DNA from 3 places in the Burkholderia sp. Ac-20353 genome. Region 1 is predicted to be linked to each of the others. Evidence: predicted binding sites of a transcription regulator. Region 1 holds the regulator's gene; each other region holds the start of a gene.
The links. Region 1 encodes LexA, which represses DNA repair genes until DNA is damaged. Its sites were predicted from a motif close to ACTGTATNNNNATACAGT; they were not measured.

Region 1 (4,469 bases):
TCGGAGCTGAAAGTCGACCTGATCGTGGTCGGCCACCGCTGCCGCAGCGGGCTGTCGAGATGGTGGATGGGGTCGGGCAATACGCAACTGCTCGATCGCGTGAATTGCAGCATCCTCGTGGCCTGCTCGTCGGCCGAGGAACAGAAGGCCGAAATCGCCCGCGAACGCGAGGCTGCCGCGGCGACCAAATGACCGTCTGACCGTCTGACCGTCTGACCGTCTGACCGTCTGACCGTCTGACCGGCGCCGGCTTCACGCCGCGCGCCGGATGCGGCCGGCAGCGGCTTGCTGCCGGCTCAGCCGTGCAGATCGATCGCGGCCAGCTTCCACGAAAACAGGCCTTCTCTGTGGAAGATCGCCGCGTAGCGCGCGCCGTCGACGTTACGCTGGTAAGTCACGACAAACTCGTCGATATTCCGATATCCGGCACTCGTTGGCCGTCGCTCTGGCGGATTTGCTTGCGCGTGGTCGGTCGCCGCAGATGATGGGGCGGCCGGCGCGCTGCCAGCAGGCGGAGTTGCAGCACTGGAAGCACTGGCAGCCTGCGTGCCGGAGGCGCTGCCCGACGGTCGTGCTGTCCATTCAGGCGGACGCTCGCCGGGATTGCCGCGAGGCGGAATGCCGCTCATCAGCGCAGCGACGCCTTCGGGCGTCGCATACGCGTCAACCAGCGGCCCGATCAACGCAGAGCCGATCAACGCCCCGATTACCGCGAACGGATTGTTGTCGTGCCGCTTTGCGTCGATCCGGCGCATCAACTCGTCGGTGACCTGCTGTTTGAGACTGATGCGCAGCGCCGGAAAATCGACATATTCGCTGACCGCTTGCGCGTCGCGTGCGTCGATCGCCGCTTTCAGGCGACCGAGCGCGACGTACGGTGACGCATATCCGTAGCCGATCGCCGCCAGCACGGCGGCCACCAGCGCGACGATCAACAGGGGCTTGAGCCGCTTCGAGCGGCCCGCTGCGTGATTCACGGTGCCTCCGGTGCGGGAATGATCCGCAATCAGAGACCACCGTGCGCGGCCGAATGTTCCTCCGCAATGCAGCGATCGATCATCCGACAGACCGCATCGATCGTGCCGACCATGATCAGCCGCGACCGGCCGTGATAGACGCGCACCGGCGCACGACGCGCGGGTTCGGCGTGATTCAGGCCGGCGTTCAGCGACACCCGCGCGAACGCGGGCAGTGCCGACGGCAGCAGCGACGCCTGCTGTTCGGCTGCGACTTCTGGACCGACGGGCGCCGCGGACAGCGGCGCGCATGGCGTGCGGCCGCGCAGGTGACGCAGACGGCCGAATTGACGGAAAGGCAGCAGGCGGGCAAGGCGTTCCATGGTGTTCTCCTGAGCGAGACGGATTGTCAGAATTCGCCCGAGCGGATCAGCCCGACGGCGATGCCTTCCAGCGCGAATTCCGCGCTGCCGGCCTTGACGAAGATGTTTTCGTAATCAGGGTTCTCCGCGATCAGCTCGAGGCCGCCGGGGCGGCGCTTCAGGCGCTTGACCGTGACGTCGTCGCCGAGGCGGGCGACGATGATCTGGCCGTCCTTCGCTTCCGTGCGCTTCTGCACCGCGAGGAGGTCGCCGTCGAGGATGCCCGCGTCGCGCATCGACAGCCCGCGGACCTTCAGCAGGTAATCGGGCTTGCTGGAGAACAGCGCGGGATCGCACGCGAAATGCTGCGAGATGTGCTCCTGCGCGAGGATCGGGCTGCCTGCCGCGACCCGGCCGACGAGCGGCAGCGACAACTGCATCAGGCCCGCATGCGGCAGCGTGAACTGGTGCGGCGCGTCGTCGCCGCCGAGCAGGCGGATGCCGCGCGACGCGCCGGCCGCCAGCTCGATCACGCCTTTGCGCGCAAGCGCGCGGAGATGCTCTTCGGCCGCATTCGGCGAGCTGAAGCCCAGCTCGGCCGCGATCTCGGCACGGGTGGGCGGATAGCCGGAGCGCTCGATCGCGCGGCGGATCAAGTCGAACACTTGCTGCTGACGGGCGGTGAGTTTGGTCATGGCAGAACTGTATGGATAGACAGTGAGCTGTATTTTTATACAGTACTTCGCGAATTTCAAGTGTTACGTGAGGTTCGTCGCAATCACGTCGATTCCGGCGCGATCGCGCGACGTCCGGACGCCGGTTCGTTCGCTGCAACCGTCGATTCCGTCTGCGTTAGCACTTTTCAATATTAAAAAATGAGGAACGATTATTTTTAATAATGTAAGCCGTTCGCTAGACTGGCCCGCAGATCGCAAGACCGACAACATGACGGACAACACGGGAGAAGCACGGATGGTGAAGCGCAACACGGGGCTGGTGAGCGGGGTACGCCGCTTGATCACGACATTCGCGCTGGGCGCGGCCGCAGTGCTCGGCGTCGCGGCGCACGCCCACGCCGATACGACGTTCCTGAATGTGTCGTACGACCCGACACGCGAGCTGTACCAGGATTTCAACCAGGCGTTCGGCAAGGAGTGGAAGGCGAAGACGGGCGAGACCGTCAACTTCAAGCAGTCGCATGGCGGATCGGGCGCGCAGGCGCGCTCGGTGCTCGACGGGCTGCAGGCGGACGTCGTCACGCTCGCGCTCGCGTACGACATCGACGCGCTCGCGAACAAGGGGCTCGTCAACAAGGACTGGCAGAAGCGCCTGCCGGACAACGCGTCGCCGTACGCGTCGACGATCGTGTTCCTGGTGCGCAAGGGCAACCCGAAAGGCATCAAGGACTGGGACGACCTGACGAAGACGGGCGTGTCGATCGTCACGCCGAACCCGAAGACATCGGGCGGCGCGCGCTGGAACTACCTGGCCGCATGGGCGTACGCGGTGCACAAGCCGGGCGGCAACGAGCAGAGCGCGAAGGACTTCATCACGAAGCTCTACAGGAATGCGGGCGTGCTCGATTCCGGCGCGCGCGGCGCGACGACGAGCTTCGTGCAACGCGGCATCGGCGACGTGCTGATCGCGTGGGAGAACGAGGCGTTCCTGTCGTTGAAGGAATTCGGCCCCGACAAGTTCGAGATCGTCGTGCCGTCGGTGAGCATCCTCGCGGAGCCGCCGGTCGCGGTGGTCGACAAGGTGGTCGACAAGAAGGGCACGCGCAAGCTCGCCGACGCGTACCTGAATTTCCTGTACAGCCCGCAGGGCCAGGAGATCGCCGCGCGCAACTACTACCGGCCGCGTTCGAAGAACGTGCCGGCGGAGCTGACGAAGCAGTTCCCGAAACTGAAGCTGTACACGGTCGACGACACGTTCGGCGGCTGGACGAATGCGCAGAAGACGCATTTCGCGGACGGCGGCGTGTTCGACTCGATCTACAAACCGCAGTAACCACCTGACGACAGCAGACATAACGACAGCGGCGCGCCACATCGAGCGCGCCGCACTCCCGGCGGTCCGTCGGCGCGTTTCCGGGCGCCGGCGTTCGCGCCGGACCCTTGTGATTCGACCCAGCAAGAGCATCCGATGACGACGTACACCTTTCGCAAGCCGAGCGCGCTGCCCGGCTTCGGCGTGACGCTCGGCATCACGGTGGCGTATTTGAGCCTCGTGGTGCTGATCCCGCTCGCCGCCACGTTCCTGAAAACCGCGACGCTGTCGTGGGACCAGTTCATCGCGGCCGTCGCGTCACCGCGCGTGCTCGCGTCTTACCGGCTGACGTTTTCGGCCGCGCTCGGCGGCGCGCTGATCAACGCCGTGTTCGGCTTTCTCGTCGCGTGGGTGCTCGTGCGCTACACGTTCCCGTTCAAACGCGTGGTCGACGCGATCGTCGACCTGCCGTTCGCGTTGCCGACGTCGGTCGCCGGCATCTCGCTCGCGGCCGTCTACGCGACCAACGGCTGGATCGGCCAGTACCTCGCGCCGTACGGCATCAAGATTGCGTTCACGCCGTTCGGCGTGCTGGTCGCGCTGACCTTCATCGGCCTGCCGTTCGTCGTGCGCACCGTGCAGCCGGTGCTCGAGGATTTCGAGCGCGAACAGGAAGAGGCCGCCGCGTGCCTCGGCGCGTCGCGCTGGCTGACGTTCCGCCGCGTCGTGCTGCCGGCCGTGCTGCCGGCGCTGCTGACCGGCTTTGCGCTTGCGTTCGCGCGCGCGCTCGGCGAATACGGCTCGGTGATCTTCATCGCCGGCAACGTGCCGATGAAGTCCGAGATCACGTCGCTGCTGATCATCACGAAGCTCGAGCAGTACGACTACGCGGGCGCGACCGCGCTCGCGGTCGTGATGCTGGTCGTGTCGTTCCTGATGCTGCTTCTGATCAACACGCTGCAGTGGTATCTGCAGCGTCGCACGAGCCGCGGCGCAAGCGCTCCCGCGCCTGCTACTGCCGCCACCGTCACTGCAGGAGGCCGGCCATGAGCGAGGAGACCACCGCCGTGCTGAAAAACCCGTCCGCCGCGGCGCGTGAGCGCGCCGCCCGACAGATCGATCCCGTCAGCGAGCCGCGCGCGGTGCGCTGGCTGCTCACCGG
Region 2 (4,469 bases), on a different contig from region 1:
ACGACGAGAAAAAGGCATATTTGGCGGCGGTTCAGGAGCACGTTGCGCGATACGGCATTACGCAAGAGGAATTGCTGCGCGCAGCGGGATTCGCGAAAGCACCCAAGCGGCGGGCACCAGCAAAATACTATGACCCGTCGTCAGGCAAAGAATGGTCCGGCTTCGGCCCGCGCCCGAAATGGCTCGAAGGGAGGAATCTGGAGGACTACCTGATCGACCGCAGCGCAAAACCGTGGTGGCCCGAAAAGGTCGAGTGACGGCGGTCGAGCGGCCGTCACGCCGACTGACCCCCGTTCAGAACAATGTGCCGTTGCTCGGATCGGCCGATGCGGTAGCCCGTCTGGTTTTCGTTGTCCTCGGCGCCGCCTCCATTGACAATGCGTCGGCCGGCAGCAACGACAAGAACGTTCGCGCGATTTCCGGATCTCGGCAGTTCAACCAGTCGTCGTATTGGTCGGGCCGAAGGATCACGACGCCACGCTTCTCGTTCGGCTTGCCGTCACGATCGAGATGTTTGTGAAACTGGCGCAGGAGCAAGTGCTCGTCCGCATTCACTGTGATCATCGTGAACGAGTAGGATTCGCCACCGTCGGGTTCTTCCCATGCGAGCCACACGCCCGCAACGGCGAATGGATCGCCAGATGCAACACTGACGCCCCACCGCTCCGACTTTTGCTTCAAGACCACCTTGATGACCTCGTCGCGGTTCGGTACGTCGAGATCCGGGAGCGCGGGATAGCGCGGTTCGAAAACGGCTTGGGCTGTCACGAGACCGAGTTGGCAGGCAGCCCACGGCTTCGCGAAACTGCGCAGCTTGCCGACCGTCTCGGCACGCGCGTTCATAGTGTCGTAATCGCGTACATGATCCGGAATGCGTTGGCGCGGCACCATCCCAAAGGTGCCAAGTAGCGACTCGCGGCCGCCGTCCGAGCCGCGACGGATGAATGGGGCAACGTAGTCACGGTAGATCTCTTCGGGCCAGTCGCCGGCGGGCGGCTCGATACCGAAGTGCTTCGCATATCGGCTTCGCTGCGTTGCGACGTAGTTGGTGCACACGTCCTGCTCCTTTCGTACGGGCGACGTCGAAAATCATACTGCATAACTGCCGAAGGTAAGGCGGATGCTGCGGGACCGCCTTCGTTGTCGGGAACCACACGCGCCGAAATGAAAAAGCCCACGGCGACCCCGTGAAGGGGTGCGCTGTGGGCGTGATTTCAAGTCATTGATGTGGGTTGCCAGCTGGGTGGGGTAACAGCGGTCACCACCATGGTTGGACGTAGTCGGAATCGATAATCCGAGGCCGGCCAAGCAGTCTGAACACGACCCACTCTTCTTCGGTCTCAGAGAGCGTGATCGACAGGGTGCTGGCGCACTCCAGTACAAGGTCAATTACGGAATCGTCGTCGAAGTGGCAGAGACTGCGAAGGGTGGCCTTTGCGTGGCCGATGACCTTCCCGACCTCGTCCACGCGGATGCCAGGTGGCCGAAGCTGGGCTAGGGGTTTCTTTCTTTTGCGTCTCATCTGTGATCCTCATCAAAGCCGGAACTCCCTTCCCGTTGGGTTTCCCGGCGTGCTTGGGGGGTGATCGAACGAACGCGCCCATCAACCAAACAGCCAGATACTGGATTGGCGTATTCCAATTTGCTTGAGCAGATCGACAAGCTCAGACTCGAGTACCGCTTGCGTGTTGGCGACGCTCTGCAGATGGACGAGAAGGCCGAATACGGCTTGGCCAACGTGCGATTCCGCGTCAAGGTCCGCGACCTCGGGGTCGAGGTCCGACCAGAAATCCAAGTCGATGCGGCGTCGAACCTGCACCGTGCCGGAAGTGGTGTCGTGTTGGGATTCCATAAGGGTTCCAGAATAAATATGGGCGGCCCGATCGGGTCGCCCAGTGGTTGAAATAAGCCGCTTGCGCGGCGATGACAGACGCGTTGCCGTGCTTTTCACACGGCAAGAGATAGACGGTATTGGTCGCCTTCTGACGGGCGCGTGCGCGATAGTGCAGCCTTCAACCAACGGGTCATTTCCGCCGACCGGTGCGAAGGTACGCTGCGCGTCTACTACGCATGGCAAAACGCGCTCGTGCGCTCCCGTGAAGCCCAGACACCGCAGAACCTGATTCGGATCCCCACCCCTGTCATACAGGCATGGTCCGCCTCGACATACCAACGGAGCCTGGAACTGACGCTGGAGGTGTGGGAGCGGTGGGTGGCACCACCGACGCTTATCGGCGTCGGCTCAGTATGCCGGCGCAGTCTCTCTGACCCGCAACATGGTCTGTTCGCCATCCTTGACCGGCTCGAATATGCGAGCAGGCCCTTGCGGGCGTGCCCGCAAGGGTTGAGTGGGATCTCGGCCTGCATGCAGCAGGCCGGCGATCGATAGCGTCAGGCCGTCTCGATGTCGAGCACGAATGTGCCGCGACGGGCGAAACCGTGGGTCAATCCTCGCCGAGTGAGTTCCTTGAACGCGGCGTAGATGGTGTTCAAATGGAAGCCGAGCGAGTCGGCAATTGCTTGTTGGGTCGGCAGCTTGTCGCCAGGCTTGAAAACGCCAGAACGAATGGCATCCTCGATCTGGTCGGCGATCGCGTTCGCGACGTGTCCGCGGATTCGGGCGAAGTCCGGGCGCCATTGGCTCGGACTCACGGTCGCAGCCCGCGAGTGGCCTGGCGAGGTAGCGAAGAAAGCGGATGGCATAGGTACTCCAGTGCTGCGCGTGCCGCCTCCATGCGGAAGCAAGGCCCGCATGCAGGGGGTGGAAAGGGATTGGGGAAGAAAGCGACGGCGATTGGGAGACCGTCGAAGAATGAGACTTTCGATGCGCTGGATCGCGCGGTAGGCCGATCCAGAATAGCGCCGTCGCGTCCCGTATTCGCCGCGAAAGCTCACGGTTTCCGTGCCGCTTTCGCCGTTTTGGTCCGTTTGGGCGCGATTATACGATTCGGCCCCGTTTTGTCATCCGGGCGGCGCTCGCCTATCCGGTCTGCGTAGGCTAGAATAACTGTATATTTATACAGTGTTCGTACATTTCGCCCATGCAACCCGCCCTTGCCCACCCCGAGCGAATCCACCCATCGCTCTGGCGCGCCTCGCAACTGGCGCGCTCGAGCTTCCGCGGCGTCGACACGGGCCATCCGGAGCTGACGGTTGAGCTGCCGGGCGGGGGCTGGCCGGCGGGCGCGCTGGTCGAGCTGCTCGCTCAGCAGCCCGGTATCGGCGAACTCCGGCTGCTGGCGCCAGTACTCGTGCGCGCGGCAGGTCGGCCGGTTGTGCTCGTCCAGCCACCGCACGCGCTGCAGCCGCTCGCGCTCGCGTACTGGGGCGTCGATCCGTCTGGGTTCATCACGCTGCCGGCACCGCGCACGGCCGACGCTCTGTGGGCAGCCGAGCAGGTGTTGCGCGCCGGCACGTGTGCCGCCGTGTTGCTCTGGCAGTCGGCCGTGCGTGCGGACGCCCTGCGCCGCCTCAATCTGGCCGCGCAGAGCGGATCCGCATTGTTCTTCCTGTTCCGACCGGCGGCCGCCGCGCGCGACGCGTCGCCGGCGCCGTTGAGGCTCGCGCTTGCTCCGAAGCGTGACGGCGTCGTCGTCACGTTCGTGAAGCGTCGCGGGCCGCAACGCGATACGCCGCTGTTCGTCCCGTTGTCTCCCTCGCCGATTTTGTTGAACCGCCATGCAAGTCTGGATCGGCGTGCATCTGCCGCACCTCAACCTCGAAGCGTTCCGGCCACGATCGCCGGCGCCATCGCCTGACGATGCGCGTGGTCTCGTCGTGCTCGAGAGCGGCCGTGTCGTGGCGCTTGATCGCGCGGCGCATGCGCTGGGTGTCGTCGCCGGCATGCGCCGCGGTGGCGTGCTGTCACTCGCGCCGGACGCGCAAATCCGCGAGCGCGATGTCGCGCGCGAACGCGAGCTCACGCTCGGCGTCGCGTACGCGCTTCTGCAGTTCACCCCCAGCGTCGTTGACGCTGACGAGGCCGTTGTGCTGCTCGACGTGACAGCCTCGCTGCGGCTGTTCCACGGCATCCGCGCGCTGCGCCAGCGCGTGCGCGATGTCGTCGCGTCGTTCGGCGTCTTCGCGGCTATATCCGTCGCGTCGACGGGCCCGGCCGCGTGGGTGGTCGCCCGAGGCCTCCGCGGTGGTCTTGCGCTGTCTGCCTGCTCGCTGCGCCGCGCGCTCGCGCGCGTGCCACTTGCGGTCGCACCCGACGCACGTCGGCATGCAATGTGGTTCGATGAACTCGGCTGTGAAACCCTTGCGGATCTGCAGCGCCTGCCGCGCGCCGGCCTGAAAAAGCGTTGCGGTGTGCCGCTGCTCGACTGGCTCGACCAGGTTACCGGCACCGCGCCGGCCGCCTACGAATGGCTCGAGATGCCGCCGACCTTCGACGCGCGTGTCGAATTGATGGACCGGGTCGAACACGCCGAGGCGCTGCTCTTCGTCGCGCGGCGGCTCATCCTGCA
Region 3 (4,469 bases), on a different contig from region 1:
TATCGTAAGCTGACGACGCAGATCAACATCGAAGGCGATCCGCACATCTGGGACGACTTCGCATTCGCGACGCGCGAAGGGCTGATTCCGAAGATCAAGCAGGCCGAAGGCGCGCAAGGCCAGCCGTATGGCGTCGACGGACAGTTTGCGCTGATCGACTTCGACTTCACGCTGCTCAAGGATCGCGCGAACGTGCCTGAGAGCGAAGTCGAACGCGTGCGCGCACAGGCGTGACGGACTTCGCAGAAAAACATAACGCAAGGAGCGTGTGATGCTGTTTCATGTGGAAATGACCGTCCATCTGCCGGCCGACATGGATCCGGTCAAGGCGGCGACGCTGAAGGCCGAAGAGAAGGCGATGTGCCAGCGGCTGATGCACGAAGGGGTCTGGCGGCATCTGTGGCGGATCGCAGGGCGGTATGCGAACGTCAGCATCTTCGACGTCGAGAGTGTGCAGCAGCTGCATGACCTGTTGAGCCAGTTGCCGCTGTTTCCGTATATGGATGTCGAGGTGCGGGCGCTGTGCCGGCATCCTTCGTCGATTCGGGAAGACGATCGGTAAGCGAGCGGTGCAACGCGGCAGTCGTCGGACGGCCGCGAGCGTTCGCGACGCGGGTTTCAGCGCCCCGCTGTCTCCACATGCGCCGCGAACCCCACCTTCTCCGGCACGATCTCCGCCTTCAACGTCAGCGCCGGAATCTCGTAATCGCCGAAATTCTGCCGCCGGAACGGAATCGGCGGCGTCTCCCACAGACTGTCCAGGCGCTCGCCGAGCGCATCGCGCGTCTGCGCGAACCGCGCATCATCCATTTTTCCGGACCGGTAGATCACGAACGGCGGCAGCACGTCGAAGCCCGGGTAAAACAGAATCCCGTGCTGGATCGGGAACAGCACGTCGTCGATCGCGCCGTTGATGCCGCGCGGGCTGTAGTGCGATTCCCAGCCGCCCGTCGTGACGAGCACCATCGCGCGCTTGCCCGCGAGCGACCCTTCGCCATACCGGTTGCCCCAGTGCGCGTCCGAGTGCTCGCCGACCCCGTACGCAAAGCCGTACGCATACACGCGCTCGACCCAGCCCTTCATGATCGCCGGCATCGAGAACCACCACATCGGAAACTGCAGGATCACCGCATCGGCCCACTTCAGCTTCGCCTGTTCGCGCGCGATGTCGTCGCGTTGCGTACCTTGCTCGAACGCGCGCTTCGAGTCGAGCGACGGATCGAAACGCGCTTCCTCGTGACGATCCGTCACGTCGTCCGCGTCGAGCGTCGCTTTCCAGTTCATCGCGTACAGGTCCGACACCTGCACCGAATGGCCGGCTGCTTCGAGACGTTGCACGGCGAAATCCCGCAGCGCGCCGTTCAGCGAGCGCGGCTCGGGATGGGCGTAGACGACAAGAACATTCATGATCGGGCACTCCGTTGCTTGAATGTCAGCAGGATGCCGAATCGACAGGTATATTGGAAATGAATCTCTGATATTCCAGCTATAGCCATGACTAATCTCCGACGTCTGGACCTGAACCTGCTCGTCACGCTCGACGTACTGCTGTCCGAGCACAACGTCACGCGCGCCGCCGAGAAACTGAACGTGTCGCAGCCGTCTGTCAGCGTGCAGTTGCAGAAGCTGCGCGACGTGTTCGGGGATCCGCTGCTGCTGCCCGGCCCGCGCGGGATGCGGCCGACCGCGCGCGCCGAAGCGCTGCGCGAGCCGCTGCGGGAAGCGCTCGAAGCGGTCGAGCGCGCGGTGCTGCCTGCGACGCCGTTCGATCCCGCGATCGCGACGAACACCTGGAGCGTCGCTGCCACCGACTACGGCGAATCGACGATCGTGCTGCCGGCGCTGCGCACACTGCGGTCCGCTGCGCCCGGCACGCGGCTCGCGGTCGTCGAACTCGCGCCGCCTCGCATCGAGAAACAGGCGGAACACAGCGAGATCGACCTCGCGTTTCACACGACCGAAGGTTCGCCGGCGGGCATGCGGCGTCTGCCGCTGTTCGTCGAACGCTATGTGCTCGTCGGCCGCGCCGGGCATCCAAAGCTCAGGCGCCGGCCTACCCTCGCGCAATTCGGCGCGCTCGAGCACGTGATCGTGTCGCCCGACGGCGGCGGTTTTGCCGGCGCGACCGATGAAGCGCTCGCGAAATGCGGCGCCGCGCGCCGCGTCGTGCTGTCGGTGCCGCATTTCCTGTTCGTGATGTCGGCCATCGCGAACACCGACCTCGTCGCGATGCTGCCCGAGCGCCTCGTGCGTGACGCGCCCGCGCTGCGGATCGTCGACGCGCCCGTCGAGGTGCCCGGCTACGAGATGTCGATGCTTTGGCACGAGCGCTCGCACCGCGATCCGGCCCACCGGTGGCTGCGGGAAACCATCGCCGCATCGGTGTGAACCAGCCGCTCACCCAAACATTCTCTTCATCCGGGACTTGAAACCATCCGAATCACTGTATATATTTACAGTGCTTTTGACCATATGACCCGATTTCCGTCACCTTCGACGGACGGACCTTGTGAGGCGACCATGTTCCAGTCATCCGCTTTCGATCCCGAGCAACCCGGCTTCAATCCCGTCCACTTCGAGCGCGCCGCGCAGCGGGCGGTCGTCGACTTGCAGCGCGTCGTCGGCGCCCCCGCCCAGCGGGCGCTCGGCCTGCGCCGACGCACGCACCCGGCCGCAGTGCGCACGATGAGCTGGCAAGCGCTGCTCGACGTCGAGGAACTGGCGTTCTCCAATACGGGATTTCTTAACCGGAACGATCCGACGGTGATCGACGCGTTCATCCGGCTACGCGACAGCCGTCTGCTGGCTGCGGACGTCGAAGAGGCGGTCGACTGGCGCCGCGACGACGACGACCTGCCGGCCGTCTATCTGATCGTGAAGGCGATGCTCGACGCGGAAGCGGCGGAGCAAGCCGAAGCCGCCTGAGCGAAACTGGATGATCAGCGCCGGTCGCGATGGCATCGCTGCGTCGCGCGTAGGCGACTGCCGCGCGACGCGGCGATGCCAATGCGAGCGGCGCACGCATTACAGCCGCGCCGCCAGCCGCGCACCCTGGTCGATCGCGCGCTTCGCATCGAGTTCGGAGGCCAGCTCCGCGCCGCCGATCAGGTGCACGGGCCGCCCCGCCGCCTGCAGCGGCTCGACCAATGCGCGCTGCGGTTCCTGGCCCGCGCACAGCACGATCGTGTCGACCTCGATCAGCTCCGGGTCGGTGCGCTTCTCTCCGTACGATACGTACAGCCCGCGCGCATCGATCCGTTCGTAGTTCGCGCCGCCGATCATCTTCACCTGCTTCATCTTCAGCGTCGCGCGGTGAATCCAGCCGGTCGTCTTGCCGAGCCCCTTGCCGAGCGGCGCGGCCTTGCGCTGCAGCAGCGTCACCTCGCGCGCCGGCGGCGTCGCCTGCGCGCGCGTCACGCCGCCGCGCGTCGCGGCCGGATCGGTCACGCCCCATTCCGCCTTCCATTCGTCGAGATCGAGCGCCGGCGACACACCGTCCTGCACGAGGAATTCCGCGACGTCGAAGCCGATCCCGCCTGCGCCGACCACCGCGACCCGCTTGCCAACCGGCCGCTTGCCCGCGAGCACGTCGATATAGCTGAGCACATTCGGCCCGTCCTGACCGGGAATCTTCGGGTCGCGCGGCGACACGCCGGTCGCGAGCACGATCTCGTCGTAGCCGCCCGCGATCAGGTCGCTCGCGTCGACGCGCCGGTTCAGGTGGAGCTTCACGCCGGTCAGTTCGACCTGGCGGCCGAAATAGCGCAGCGCTTCGTGGAATTCCTCCTTGCCGGGAATCTGCTTCGCCATGTTGAACTGGCCGCCGATCTCGGATGCCCCGTCGAACAGGTCGACGTGATGGCCGCGCTGCGCGAGCACGGTCGAGCACGCGAGCCCGGCTGGCCCCGCACCGACCACCGCGATGCGCTTCGGTTGCTGCGCCGGCGCGTACTTCAGCTCCGTCTCGTGGCACGCGCGCGGGTTCAGCAGGCACGACGCGATCCGGTTCTTGAACGCGTGATCCAGGCACGCCTGGTTGCAGCCGATGCAGGTATTGATCTCGTCCGCGCGGCCCTGCGCGGCCTTGATCACGAATTCGGCATCGGCGAGCAGCGGACGCGCCATCGACACCATGTCCGCGCAGCCGTCCGCGAGAATCTGCTCGGCGACTTCAGGCCGGTTGATCCGGTTGGTCGTCACGAGCGGAATGCCGACCTCGCCCTTCATCTTCTTCGTCACCCACGCGAACGCGCCGCGCGGCACCGACGTCGCGATCGTCGGTACGCGCGCCTCGTGCCAGCCGATCCCCGTGTTGATGATCGTCGCGCCCGCGCGCTCGACGGCCTTCGCGAGCTGCACGGTTTCGTTCCAGTCGCTGCCGTCCGGGATCAGGTCGAGCATCGACAGCCGGTAGATCAGGATGAAATCGCAGCCGACCGCCTCGCGCGTGCGCTCGATGATCTCGATCG

Region 2: the regulator LexA is predicted to act here: its motif matches at 3,007-3,024, upstream of imuA (translesion DNA synthesis-associated protein ImuA).
Region 3: the regulator LexA is predicted to act here: its motif matches at 2,443-2,460, upstream of G3N94_RS04815 (DUF2471 family protein).

Annotation. Positions count from the first base shown of each region.
Region 1 covers NZ_JAAGPL010000044.1:8,250-12,718, reverse strand. The annotation lists gene G3N94_RS15450 (universal stress protein) at 1-192, shown strand, start outside; gene G3N94_RS15445 (DUF2939 domain-containing protein) at 297-977, opposite strand; gene G3N94_RS15440 (hypothetical protein) at 1,007-1,339, opposite strand; gene lexA (transcriptional repressor LexA) at 1,366-2,013, opposite strand; gene G3N94_RS15430 (sulfate ABC transporter substrate-binding protein) at 2,291-3,328, shown strand; gene cysT (sulfate ABC transporter permease subunit CysT) at 3,464-4,357, shown strand; gene cysW (sulfate ABC transporter permease subunit CysW) at 4,354-4,469, shown strand, end outside.
Region 2 covers NZ_JAAGPL010000003.1:50,398-54,866, reverse strand. The annotation lists gene G3N94_RS01115 (H-NS histone family protein) at 1-257, shown strand, start outside; gene G3N94_RS01110 (SOS response-associated peptidase family protein) at 295-1,056, opposite strand; gene G3N94_RS01105 (hypothetical protein) at 1,604-1,852, opposite strand; gene G3N94_RS01100 (winged helix-turn-helix domain-containing protein) at 2,392-2,703, opposite strand; gene imuA (translesion DNA synthesis-associated protein ImuA) at 3,042-3,758, shown strand; gene G3N94_RS01090 (DNA polymerase Y family protein) at 3,679-4,469, shown strand, end outside.
Region 3 covers NZ_JAAGPL010000010.1:89,645-94,113, reverse strand. The annotation lists gene catA (catechol 1,2-dioxygenase) at 1-234, shown strand, start outside; gene catC (muconolactone Delta-isomerase) at 272-562, shown strand; gene G3N94_RS04825 (NAD(P)H-dependent oxidoreductase) at 619-1,407, opposite strand; gene G3N94_RS04820 (LysR family transcriptional regulator) at 1,495-2,388, shown strand; gene G3N94_RS04815 (DUF2471 family protein) at 2,521-2,925, shown strand; gene G3N94_RS04810 (NADPH-dependent 2,4-dienoyl-CoA reductase) at 3,025-4,469, opposite strand, start outside.